Regions from separate parts of the Bowmanella denitrificans genome, predicted to be linked through region 2. Evidence: predicted binding sites of a transcription regulator. Region 2 holds the regulator's gene; each other region holds the start of a gene.
The links. The regulator sigma-54, encoded in region 2, starts transcription at its own class of promoters, with help from an activator protein. The targets are predictions, from matches to a motif close to GTTGGCACGNNNNTNGNNT.
Positions count from the first base shown of each region.

Region 1: glnA (glutamate--ammonia ligase) is a predicted target of sigma-54. The motif match lies at 1,814-1,832, and genes of this name have one in related genera.
Region 3: ABD028_RS05660 (nitric-oxide reductase large subunit) is a predicted target of sigma-54. The motif match lies at 1,440-1,458, and genes of this name have one in related genera.
Region 4: ABD028_RS18395 (DUF1328 domain-containing protein) is a predicted target of sigma-54. The motif match lies at 1,927-1,945, and genes of this name have one in related genera.

Region 1 covers NZ_BAAAEI010000012.1:16,599-19,754, reverse strand. Annotated here, with positions in the region: gene typA (translational GTPase TypA) at 1-1,435, opposite strand, end outside; gene glnA (glutamate--ammonia ligase) at 1,906-3,156, shown strand, end outside.
Region 2 covers NZ_BAAAEI010000008.1:79,496-82,651, reverse strand. Annotated here, with positions in the region: gene rapZ (RNase adapter RapZ) at 1-355, opposite strand, end outside; gene ptsN (PTS IIA-like nitrogen regulatory protein PtsN) at 352-795, opposite strand; gene hpf (ribosome hibernation promoting factor) at 854-1,141, opposite strand; gene ABD028_RS09380 (RNA polymerase factor sigma-54) at 1,169-2,647, opposite strand; gene lptB (LPS export ABC transporter ATP-binding protein) at 2,727-3,156, opposite strand, start outside.
Region 3 covers NZ_BAAAEI010000006.1:609,916-613,071, forward strand. Annotated here, with positions in the region: gene norR (nitric oxide reductase transcriptional regulator NorR) at 1-1,342, opposite strand, end outside; gene ABD028_RS05660 (nitric-oxide reductase large subunit) at 1,569-3,156, shown strand, end outside.
Region 4 covers NZ_BAAAEI010000023.1:163,808-166,963, forward strand. Annotated here, with positions in the region: gene ABD028_RS18385 (diacylglycerol kinase family protein) at 1-1,201, opposite strand, end outside; gene ABD028_RS18390 (hypothetical protein) at 1,346-1,657, opposite strand; gene ABD028_RS18395 (DUF1328 domain-containing protein) at 1,684-1,860, opposite strand; gene soxR (redox-sensitive transcriptional activator SoxR) at 2,039-2,515, opposite strand; gene ABD028_RS18405 (NADPH-dependent FMN reductase) at 2,608-3,156, shown strand, end outside.

The DNA of each region.
Region 1 (3,156 bases), on a different contig from region 2:
CGTATTCCAGGAAAGTGTGGTACATCAGACCGGTACCAGAGGTCAGCGTCATAAAGTCAGTCTGGAAACCAATCAGACCGCGGCTGGGTACCACAAAGTCAATGCGCACCCGGCCTTTGCCGTCTGGGTTCATATCACGCATTTCTGCTTTGCGCAGACCCAACTGTTCCATAATGGAGCCCTGATTCTCTTCTTCGATATCTACCGTCAAAGTTTCATAGGGTTCCAGCAACTGCTCGCCATCTTTACGCAGAATCACTTCCGGGCGGGATACTGCCAGCTCGTAGCCTTCGCGACGCATGTTTTCTATCAGCACACCCAAGTGCAGCTCACCACGGCCGGATACGCGGAACTTGTCCGGATCAGCCGTTTCTTCAACCCGCAGTGCAACGTTGTGTTTCAGTTCGGTTTGCAGTCTTTCCAGAATCTGGCGTGAGGTAACGAATTTACCGTCCTGGCCAGCGAAAGGCGAGGTATTAACCTGGAAGGTCATGGTTACCGTGGGTTCATCAACGGTCAGGGGCGGCAGAGCTTCTACATTGTCCACTGCACAAACGGTGTCAGAGATTTTCAGTTCACCCAGACCACTGATAGCAACAATGTCACCAGCGCTGGCACTTTCTGCTTCATATCTGTCCAGGCCCAGATAACCAAATACCTGACCCACTTTACCGTTGCGCTTTTTGCCATCGGCACCCATTACGGTTACCTGCTGGTTAACCTTAACCTGGCCACGCTTGATGCGACCAATGCCGATAATGCCCAGGTAGCTGGAGTAGTCCAACTGGGAGATCTGCATCTGTAATGACCCTTCCGGGTCGGCATTCGGGGGTGAAACTTTGTCAACAATGGCCTGGAACAAAGGTTCCATGTCGCCGCTCTGTTGGTTTTCGTCCATGCTGGCCCAGCCCTGCAGCGCCGAAGCGTAAACAACCGGGAAGTCCAGTTGCTGGTCGTTGGCACCCAGGTTGTCAAACAAATCAAAAACCTGATCCATTACCCAGTCAGGTCGTGCACCCGGACGGTCAATCTTGTTGATAACTACAATGGGATTCAGACCATGAGCAAAGGCTTTTTGCGTGACAAAGCGGGTCTGTGGCATTGGGCCGTCCACTGCATCGACCAACAGCAGTACAGAGTCTGCCATAGACAATACCCGTTCAACTTCACCACCGAAGTCGGCGTGTCCGGGGGTATCCAGAATGTTGATACGGTAGTCTTTCCAGTTGATGGCGGTATTTTTGGCCAGGATGGTAATACCACGCTCTTTTTCCAACGCATTGGAATCCATAACGCGTTCGTCCGTGCCCTTGCGGCTGTCCAGGGTGCCGGACTGTTGAAGCAGCTTGTCGACCAGCGTGGTTTTACCATGGTCAACGTGGGCAATAATGGCAATGTTCCTCAGTTTTTCCAGTGAGGTATGTTGTGAACTCATCAGATTCTCTCTTGGTGGCATGGAGCGGATGATGTCGTCATCCAAACAGGCTATTCAGTCTGAAGTGTATTTCATCCTGACTTAACAGGTCGGGTTTTATGCCGGCTTTGCCGAAATTTTCACCCAATTCCCATTTTCAGGCGGCGGATTGTACAGTTTTATCTGTGACTTTGCGATGACACTTTGTGTTTTTTACGCAGCCTTGTTGACTTTGCTTTGCAGCTAGCCGGAATTCGACTACTTTTAGGTGCATCTTTCTGGCGCATCTCGCGCCATTTTGGTGCTTGTCTGCACTGTGTTGGTGCAATCCCGTGCGCCGTTTTGGTACCTTGTTCAATGTGTTGCGCGTCAACAGGGCGTTGCAGAGGCAATTATTGAGTTGGCATGGAAATCGCTTTTGTCAGCAGCAGAAAATTCGACTTACCCGCAGAAGCTGAATCTGCGTTTTGAATATCAACCTGGAGGACATAATGTCAGTAGAAAAGGCACTGGACCTGATCAAAGAAAGTGAAGCCAAGTTTGTTGACCTGCGTTTTACCGATACCAAAGGTAAAGAGCAGCACGTTTCCATTCCTGCCAGCCTGGTGGACGAAGAGTTCTTCGAGGAAGGCAAAATGTTTGATGGTTCCTCCATCGCAGGCTGGAAAGGTATTAATGATTCTGACATGGTGTTAATGCCTGACGCCAGCTCAGCAGTTTTAGATCCTTTTGCTGAAGAAACCCAGGTAAACATCCGTTGCGACATTTATGAACCCTCTACCATGCAGGGCTACGATCGTGATCCACGCTCTATCGCCAGACGCGCAGAAGAGTACCTGAAATCTACCGGTATCGGTGACACCGTACTGATGGGTCCAGAGCCTGAATTCTTTATGTTTGACGATATTCGTTTCCACACCGATATGGCCGGTTCTTTCTATGAAATCGACTCTATGGAAGCCAAGTGGAATTCAGGCGTTGAATTCGAAGGTGGTAACAAGGGTCACCGTCCAAGTGTGAAAGGCGGTTATTTCCCGGTTCCACCTGTTGACTCTGCTCACGATATCCGTGCCGCCATGTGTTTGGTGATGGAAGAAATGGGCTTGTCCATTGAAGCTCACCACCATGAAGTGGCCACAGCCGGACAAAACGAGATCGCCTGCCGTTTCAACACCATGACCACCAAGGCTGATGAAGTGCAAATCTACAAATATGTAGTGCATAACGTCGCCGATGCCTATGGTAAAACCGCGACCTTTATGCCCAAGCCTTTGGTGGGTGATAACGGTTCTGGTATGCACGTTCACCAGTCCATCAGTAAAGATGGCAAGAACATCTTCGCTGGTGATAAATACGCTGGTCTGTCTGAAGAAGCTTTGTACTACATCGGTGGTATTATTAAGCACGCCCGCGCTATCAACGCATTTGCTAACCCAACCACCAACTCGTATAAGCGTTTGGTCCCAGGGTTCGAAGCGCCTGTTATGCTGGCTTACTCGGCCCGTAACCGCTCTGCCTCTATCCGTATTCCGCACGTACCCAGCGTGAAGGGACGTCGTATTGAAGTTCGCTTCCCTGACCCGGCGGCTAACCCTTACCTGGCGTTTACGGCTATGTTGATGGCTGGCCTGGATGGCATTAAGAACAAGATCCACCCTGGTGATGCCATGGACAAGGACCTGTACGACCTGCCGCCAGAAGAAGCCAAAGATATTCCAACTGTTTCTCACAGCCTGGAAATG
Region 2 (3,156 bases):
CTGACTGAATAGCGTCGGTCAGCGACTTACTGTGTTTGGATAACGGGTGCAGACGACGGGTTTCGCTGAAACGTTTGATTAGCACGTCGTCACTGGCATCCAGATAAAGTATGGTCAGTTCCCAGTTAGAGGGCAGGTAGTCAAGAATTTCTACCAACTCTTCAGGGTCTTTGGGTAGGTTACGCACATCAATGCTGACGGCAACCTGATCATACTCATCGACAACCGTGTGGGTCAGAGTCGGTAGCAAATTAACCGGAATATTGTCCACACAGTAATAACCCAGATCTTCCAATGCCCTTAAGACAATAGACTTACCCGAGCCGGAGCGCCCGCTGATAATAATGAGTTTCACACTATGGCCTCAAATAGTTCCTGATCTGATTGGGCATGACGTAGCTTTTTCACCGTTTCCTTGTCATTCAGTTTGGCTGCTATAGTGGCCAGGGTTTGCAGATGTCCCTGTGCCTGATCTTCTGGTACAAGAATAGCGAAGAAGATGTCCACAGGCTGATTATCAATGGCTTCAAACGCGACGGCTGGCTGGCTGGTTAACAATATTGCCGTGACTTTCTCCAGTCCGGCCAAACGGCCATGGGGAATGGCAATGCCACAACCAATGCCGGTACTACCCATTTTTTCACGGTTCAGCAGACTGGTGAGGATCGCATCCTGACCAATTTCTGGCAGATGCCTGGCCGCGATATCACTGATAGATTCCAGAATGCGTTTTTTACTGGTCCCCTGAATGGCACAGGAAGTGCAATCAAGGGAGAGGATGTCTTTGATTTCCATGCTGAGTTTTGTGTTGTGGCCATAAACAGGCGGGGCCTGTTTATGGCTTTGTTTGAGCCTAATGGCGTTTTATTTTTTCCTTATGCTTGAGCACCTGGCGATCAAGCTTATCTATAAGGCTGTCAATGGCGGCATACATATCGGTATGCTCGGAGGTGGCAAAAACCTCGGCACCATTGAGGTGCAGAGTGGCTTCCGCCTTCTGATTAAGTTTCTCCACATTCAGGATAACATGGACATTGTTAATATGATCGAAATGTCGCTCCAACTTGGTAAATTTGCTGTCAACATAGGCGCGAAGAGAATCGGTGATTTCAACGTGATGACCAGTAAGGTTGATTTGCATAATGCCTCTTCCTTTTGTTGGTAAGTCTTAAAGCAGACTCTTGCGTTGGTTGGATGGGGGAATCGATAAGGATTCCCGGTATTTGGCGATTGTCCGCCGGGCAACCATAATGCCTTGCTCGGCCAACAACTGCGCAATCTTGCTGTCACTCAGCGGTTTGGCGGGTTTTTCTGCCGCCACCAGTTTTTTAATCAGAGCGCGGATAGCAGTAGACGAGCACTCGCCACCACTTTCCGTTGCCACATGGCTGGAGAAGAAGTATTTCAGCTCAAAAATGCCACGTGGTGTATGCATATACTTCTGGGTCGTAACCCGGGAAATAGTGGATTCATGCATATCCACCATTTCTGCGACATCATTCAGCACCATTGGTTTCATGGCCTCAGGGCCATATTCAAAAAATCCCTGTTGCTGCTGTACTATGCAATTAGCCACTTTAAGTAGCGTTTCATTCCGGCTTTCCAGACTCTTGATAAACCATTTGGCTTCCTGCATATGAGAGCGGATAAACTGGCTGTCGCTGGAATTTCTGGCATTGCGGCTCATGGCCGCATACTGCTGATTGATACTCAACTTGGGCAGGCTATCAGGGTTTAGTTCTACCACCCAGCGGCCATTTTTCTTAGTCACTGACACGTCTGGAATAACGTACTCTGGTTCACTGGTGACGATGGCGCTGCCTGGCCTGGGATTCAGGGTTTGCAGTAACCGCAGTGCTTCACGCAGTTCGTCTTCTTTCAAACGTGCCTTGCGCATCAGGGTACGGTAGTCTTTGCTGGCCAGCAGTTCGCTATGCTCCAGAATCAACGCCTTGGCTTCTTCCAGCCAGGGGGTTTCAGCGCCAAACTGACGAAGTTGCACCAATAGGCATTCTTGCACTGAACGCGAGCCTACCCCCACAGGATCAAACATCTGGATACGTTTTAACACGCATTCCACCTCATCCAGTTCCACTTCTTCGTCTTCGATATCCAGACTCTGCAGAATGTCTTCGGTGCTGACCGTAAGATAACCTGACTCATCAATGCTATCGATAATAGCGATAGCAATAGCGGTGTCAGTTTCACTGAAAGGGGTCAGACGCATTTGCCACAGCAAGTGATCCTGAATGCTGTCGGATGTTTCACCCTGGTAAATATTGTCCTCATCTGAGCTGGCGGCTGAGGAGGAGGGGCCTGAAGAAGCGCTGTAATACTCATCCCAGGTAGTATCTACCGGTAAGTCGTCTGGTAATTCCTGTTTTTCCAGCGCTTCGCCGGTTTCCATGCGGTCGTTGTCTTCGCTATTGGCAGAAGCACTGTCGTTGCTGACATTGTTGAGGTCCTGATCGTCGCCGGTGGAAAAATCCTGGCCGTCATCCGCTTCCAACAAAGGGTTGGATTCCAGGGCTTCCTGGATTTCCTGTTGCAGATCCAGGGTCGACAGTTGCAACAGACGAATGGCCTGTTGCAGTTGCGGCGTCATGGTGAGCTGCTGGCTGAATTTTAGCTGTAATGCGGGCTTCATCTACTTCTTATTATCTTCCAATGGCCTTCAGGGTATTGATATGGTCGTTCATGGCAAGTTCAATGCCTGTTTGGCTTAACTATAGCTTGAATTGCTCACCCAGGTATACATCTCTGACCTGCTTGTCGTTAAGTACCTGTTCGGCTGAGCCTTCCGCAATTAATTCACCATGACTGACAATATAAGCTTTTTCACATACATCCAGGGTTTCACGGACATTATGGTCGGTAATCAGAACGCCGATGCCTCTGTCTTTCAGATGATGGATAATCTTTTTTATATCGCTGACCGAAATGGGATCGACACCGGCAAAGGGCTCATCCAGCAATATAAATCTGGGGTTGGCTGACAAGGCCCGGGCGATTTCCACCCGGCGTCTTTCTCCTCCGGACAGACTCATGCCGGTGCTATGACGGATATGGTTGATGTTAAATTCATCCAACAATGCATCCGCCTCCTGCTCCCGTTGCTCCTGGTTGAGATCCTTGCGGGTTTCCAGAATCGCCATC
Region 3 (3,156 bases), on a different contig from region 2:
CGACAGGCTGGCTGTATTCAACATCCAGATCCAATAGCTCCGGTGCCAGGCTGAAAATGCCGTCACGGGCCGGGCTGCGTCCCAAACATTTGATCGCAGCCCGGCTGATCACATGTTCCAGCTCACGGATGTTGCCCGGCCACTGGTATGCCAGCAAGGCTTGTTCTGCCTCCCCGGACAAACGCAGACTGCGTAATCCCAGTCGCGCACGATTCTGCTCCAGAAAATGGCCGGCCAGCAGCAGGATGTCATTGCCTCTTTCCCTCAGTGGTGCAATAGGCACGGGGTATACCGACAACCTGTGGTAAAGGTCGGCGCGAAAATCGCCATTTTTGACACTGTCTTTAAGCTGCCGATTGGTGGCGGCCACAATCCGTACATTGACCTTGCGCGGCTTATCAGCACCAAGGCGCTGAATTTCACCGTTTTGCAGAGCCCTTAGCAACTTAGCCTGCACGGCCAGCGGTAACTCCCCTACTTCGTCGAGGAACAAGGTGCCGCCGTTGGCGGCTTCAAATTTGCCAGCCCGCTCCTGATGGGCCCCGGAAAACGCCCCTTTAACATGACCAAACAGCTCACTTTCCGCTAAGGATTCGGGTAACGCCGCACAGTTCACATGGATCAGGGGTTTATCAACCCGCCTGGAGTGCAGATGCAAACGCCTGGCAAATAATTCTTTGCCGACACCGGTTTCCCCCAGCAGTAGCACCGGTAGCTCTGAATCCGCCACTGTATCCAGTTCTGCCAGCAGTTGCTGCAATGCCTGGCTACGTCCGACAATTTCGGTTTCACCGCTGCCCCCAGCTTCCTGCGGAATTGCCGCACCAATGCGCGACTGGCGCAAGCTGCGATTTTCCTGCTCCAGCCGGGTGGTGCGAATAGCGGCTTCCAGTAAGAGTTTCTGCTGCTTCAGTCTGGATAACGCCGACTGATCAAAGGTGCCGGGTGACAAACTATCAAAGGTGATCACCCCCCAGCTCTTGCCGTCCTGCTCAAGACGCATTCCCATACAATCATGCACAGGCAGCGGCTCACCGGCTAACTGATCCAGTAAGCCGTCGTAGGGATCAGGCAACGCGCTGCTGTGTTCAAAACAAACCGGTTGCTGCTCACTGGTCAGAATTGCCGCCAGCCTTGGGTGCTGGGCCGGTAAAAACCGCCGCCCCAGGGTCTCCTTGACCAGCCCGGTGACAGCCAGGGGCTTTAGCATCTCACCTTCCAGTTTCAGCAGCGCTACGGCGCCGCATTCAAACTCGGCCTTAAGGGTTTTAACCAGCCTTTCTAAACGCAGTTGGTCAGGCAGTTCGACCGATAGATCTGCCACCAGAAATTCATTCATCATGGTATTTACAACCCTTTAAACGGTAAATAGAACCTTACCAAAACAAGGTCTATTTTACCATGTTGTTTTTTATTTCTTTATTTTCATTGAGTTAAACCATGGCACAGGCCTTGCCATAGAAGGTTGCGCTTCACAACAATAACGGAGAACACCCAAATGCTACCTACCTGTTGCAAGATGCTGCCTGTCAGCATCCACTTATTTACCCATCACCGGGAGAGGATGTATGGCTAATTATCGTCGACTCTGGTTTGTGCTTATCACCATACTGGCGGTTACCTTTGCCATGCTGGGCTATTTTGGTCGCGAAGTATATCGCCAGGCCCCGCCTATTCCTCAGCAAGTGGTCACCCCATCGGGACAGGTGCTGATGACCGAATCGCAAATCCTGGATGGTCAGACAGCCTGGCAATCCATCGGTGGTATGCAGCTTGGCTCAATCTGGGGCCATGGCGCTTATCAGGCCCCGGACTGGACTGCCGACTGGTTACACCGGGAACTGATGGCCTGGTTGCAACTGGCGGCAGAAGACACCTACGGACAAGCCTATGCCAGGCTTGATGCCGAACAGCAGAATCTGCTGAAATTTCGCCTGAAACAGGAGTATCGACAAAACACGCTGCAACCAGGCGATATTGTGCTGGTCAGTGCACGTCGGGCAGCGGCCATGGCGGACGTGGCCGGGTATTATGACAAGCTATTCAGTGATCATCCTGAATTGCAAAGTAGCCGTGAAAGCTTCGCCATGAAAGAAAACACCCTGCCAGATGCAGATAAACGTGCCAGCATGGCACATTTCTTTTTCTGGACAGCTTGGGCCGCCGCCACCGAAAGACCTGATTCTACTGCAACCTATACCAACAACTGGCCCCATGAACCCCTGATAGATAATCAACCCACAGGCGAAAATATCCTGTGGTCGGTTGTCTCAGTGGTGCTGCTGATTGCCGGCGTCGGTGGCCTGGTATGGGCCTGGGCATTTCTGCGTAAAGAGGATCCCGAACCACAGGCACCACAGCGAGACCCACTGAGTCTGGTCAAGCTGACAGCCTCGCAAAAGGCGCTGGGCAAATATGTGTTTTTGGTGGTGGCGCTCTTTACCTTTCAGGTTTTTCTGGGTGGCTTTACCGCCCATTACACGGTGGAAGGCCAGCAATTCTATGGCCTGGATGTATCACAGTACTTTCCCTATTCCCTGGTCAGAACCTGGCATATTCAATCCGCGCTGTTCTGGATAGCCACCGGCTTTCTGACCGCAGGGTTGTTCCTGGCCCCGATCATCAATGGCGGGCGCGATCCCAAATTCCAGAAACTTGGGGTCGATATTTTGTTCTGGGCCTTGGTGATCGTGGTGATTGGCTCCTTTACCGGTAATTACCTGGCCATTGCGCAAATCATGCCAGCCGAATGGAGCTTCTGGCTGGGCCATCAGGGTTACGAATTTGTTGATCTTGGCCGCTTATGGCAAATAGGTAAGTTTGCTGGCATTGTGTTTTGGCTGGGCCTGATGTTACGCGGTATCGTCCCAGCCCTGCGCCAGCCAGGTGACCGCAATCTGCTGGCACTGCTAACCGCCTCAGTGGTCGCCATAGGCCTGTTCTATGGTGCAGGGTTCTTCTATGGCGAGCGCACACATTTGTCCATTATGGAGTACTGGCGCTGGTGGATAGTCCATCTTTGGGTGGAAGGCTTTTTTGAAGTGTTTGCCACCACCGCCCTGGCCTTTATCTTCTGCAGTATGGGCCTGGTGTCCCGCACCATGGCCACAACGGCCAGTCTGGCCTCGGCATCGCTGTTTATGCTCGGTGGCGTAC
Region 4 (3,156 bases), on a different contig from region 2:
GCAGGTAGGCCATTTGTCCAAGCTGGTTTTTTTCTTCACGACTGGCCGCTTCAATCATTTGTTGCTCAAAACCTACCGCGCTGAGTAGCAGCATCAACTTGTTATTACACCAGGCCGTGTCAATTTGCCTGCTTTCCCCGGCTAATATCACCTCACAGGCTGTGTCGATGGGAAGCAACTTACTGCGTATACCGCATAAGGCTTGTGCCAGCGCATTGGCGGTACCAAGGGGAATAATGCCCAACTGCACAGGTTTATTGAGCAAGGCTGAGGCCACTTCGGTGATGGTGCCATCGCCGCCGCAGGCAATAATGATGTCAGCGCCTTGCTCAATGGCCTGTTCTGCCAGTTGTTGTCCATCTTCATCCAAACTGGTAAGGGCAATTTTTATGTCCAGTCGCTGGCCCAAAATGTGTTTTATTTGTTCCTGGCACTCCTGCCATTTTCCCCCTCCTGCTACCGGGTTGGCGATAATCCAGGTTTGCATGTTGAGTCTCAGCTTGCCTTCACGATGCAGGAACTCAAGCTGTTTAAACTGCCATCGGTTTAAACGGGCGGTCTGGCGTATGGCGCGAATATTTTCAAGCACGTCTTGTGCACTGCTGTCAGGTTGTTGGGCTAGCAAATAAGCTGCTACAACCAGCACCGACCGGCCCCGGCCCAGGGCACAATGCACTAATACTTTACGGCCTTGTTTATGCTGATGTTGCAGCCAGTGTAATGCGTGATTTAACTGCGCCACATTAGGTGAACTGTGATCCAGCACCGGAATATTCAGATAGGCGATATTCTCTCCTTGCAGCGACCAATCAAGCGCATCGAACTCCGCCGTCACGTCCAGCACTGCAGCAATGTTTTCGTTCTTAATGGTTTCTACATCCGCAGTAAATAAGCGACAGCCCAGATAAAGATTGTCTGTAATTTTTTGAATGGCCGGGACTTTGTCGTGCTTTCTCGCCCAACTGTTATACAGGGTGACGCCTACCAGAAAGGGAATAAACAGCCAACGGATCACGAGGGGGATGCGGCCATCTTCGCGTTTTCGGAACAGCTCGGCGAAATTAAATAAGTAGGCCAGACTGACTGCCAGCAGAGACAGGCACAGCCATGCAAGCAGCAAGGTAACTACGAGATGCGGGCTAAACAGCAGGGCAATAAAACTGGCTAAACCACCAGCCAGATAATAAAAGGCAACAGGCATAGGTTCTCCCTGAACGTTCACCAATGGTTTTTGCTAGGCCAGTTTATCACTTAAAAGAATAGATTCTATGCCGATCCAGTTTCTGCTACGCAAGGATTGCCCAGCACAAAAAAAGGGGGCATTAGGCCCCCCACCGGATAGGAATTAGCAGTCCTTGTCTTTAAACTCTGCTTTTTCCTTGGCTTTTTCACAGAGCTCTTTCATTTTATCGCTGGCGGTATCCGCCGCATCTTCAAGCTTATCGCCGGTTTTTTCGGCGGCATCCTCCAGTTTGTCGCCTGCGTCACGCATGGCACCCTTGGTTTTGTCCATGGCATCTTCTAACTTGTCGCCAGCTTGCTCCATGGTTTCGTCCACTTTTTCACCAGCTTGTTCTGCTTTGCCACCGTTGTCGCAGGCGGTCAGACCCAAGGTCGCCACGAATAAAGCAATGGTCAGGGTTTTGTTGTTTGTCATAATCTACTCCTTTTGTGAAACCGAAATTAAAGTTTAGGGCGTTTGCCTCTTAGTGCACCTGCCACCAGGGAAATCAGCAGCAGCACCACAAAGATAAAAAAGATAACCTTCGCTACCCCGGCGGCTGCGCCGGCTATACCACCGAAGCCAAGTAATGCAGCAACAATGGCGATAATAAAAAAAGTCAGTGCCCAGCCTAACATTGGTCCTCCTGTTGTGACGGCTGGCGTTGCTTTGTGTATACCAGCCAATGAATCGCAAATTCAACTAAGCCAAAAGCATGCCAAGCTGTTTTATTTCGTCCATTCAGCCTGACTCAACAGCCAGGAAATATAGCAATGAAGTGGCGCAGACCTTGGCTGGCAAAACCCGGTCTGGGACTCAGTCAGGATCGATCAACCTTGCCCCGGAGCCTTGTTCTGACAGGCTGTCACCGGGATTTCTGAGGCGACAGTTCTGCAGCGATAAACAACCGCAACCAATGCAACTACTGAGGTTGTCGCGTAACTTGGTCAGTGTCTCAATTCGGTGATTCAGATCCTGTAGCCAGGCCTGAGACATTCTGGCCCAGTCCCCTGAATTGGGTGCTCGATTGTCGGGTAAAGACGACAGTGCGTTAGCTATCTCAGCCAGTGGCACTCCGACTTGTTGGGCAGACTTGATCACTGCGATACGGCGTAGCACATCCCTGTGGTATCGGCGCTGATTACCCTGGTTGCGCCAGCTTTTAATCAACCCTTTTTGTTCGTAAAAGTGCAGCGCCGACACTGCCACACCACTGCGTTTGGCCACCTGGCCGACCGTCAGAGGCTGCGTCACATCCTTACAGGCTTTACCCCCTTGCCGATTTTTTTTCATCTTAGCTATTGACCTTAACTTTACTTGAGGTTTTAGCCTATGCCACAAGCACTGATAAGTAAACAACCCACTTCTGACTAATGGAGAGCACCATGCCGGATAAACTGAATATTGCTGTGATTATGGGTAGTACCCGTGAAGGACGCCTATGTGAAGTGGTTACCAATTGGGTGACCACTGAACTGGCCAAGCTGGATGAGTTGAATCTGACTGTAATCGACCCGTTGGACCTAACTAGCACCGCACCTCTGGATAATCTGGTGCTGGATGGCATTCGCGCTGAGCTGGGCGCGGCGGATGCCTTTATTGTTGTGACGCCGGAGTATAATCATAGTTTTCCAGCCCCCTTAAAGGCGTTAATCGATGCGGTAAATAATGAATGGCACACCAAACCGGTGGGCTTTGTCAGTTATGGCGGGGTCTCGGGAGGACTGCGGGCAGTAGAGCAATTACGTCAGGTATTTGTTGAGCTGCAAAGCGCCAGCGTGCGTGAATCGGTGAGCTTTATAAATGCCTGGGAGCAGTTTGATGACAACGGCAGCTTAAAAGAGCAGGACAGACCCAGACGCACCTTAATGCGTATGCTGGAACAACTTAATTGGTGGGGCAGGGCGCTAAAGCAGGCCAGGCTGGAAGATGTG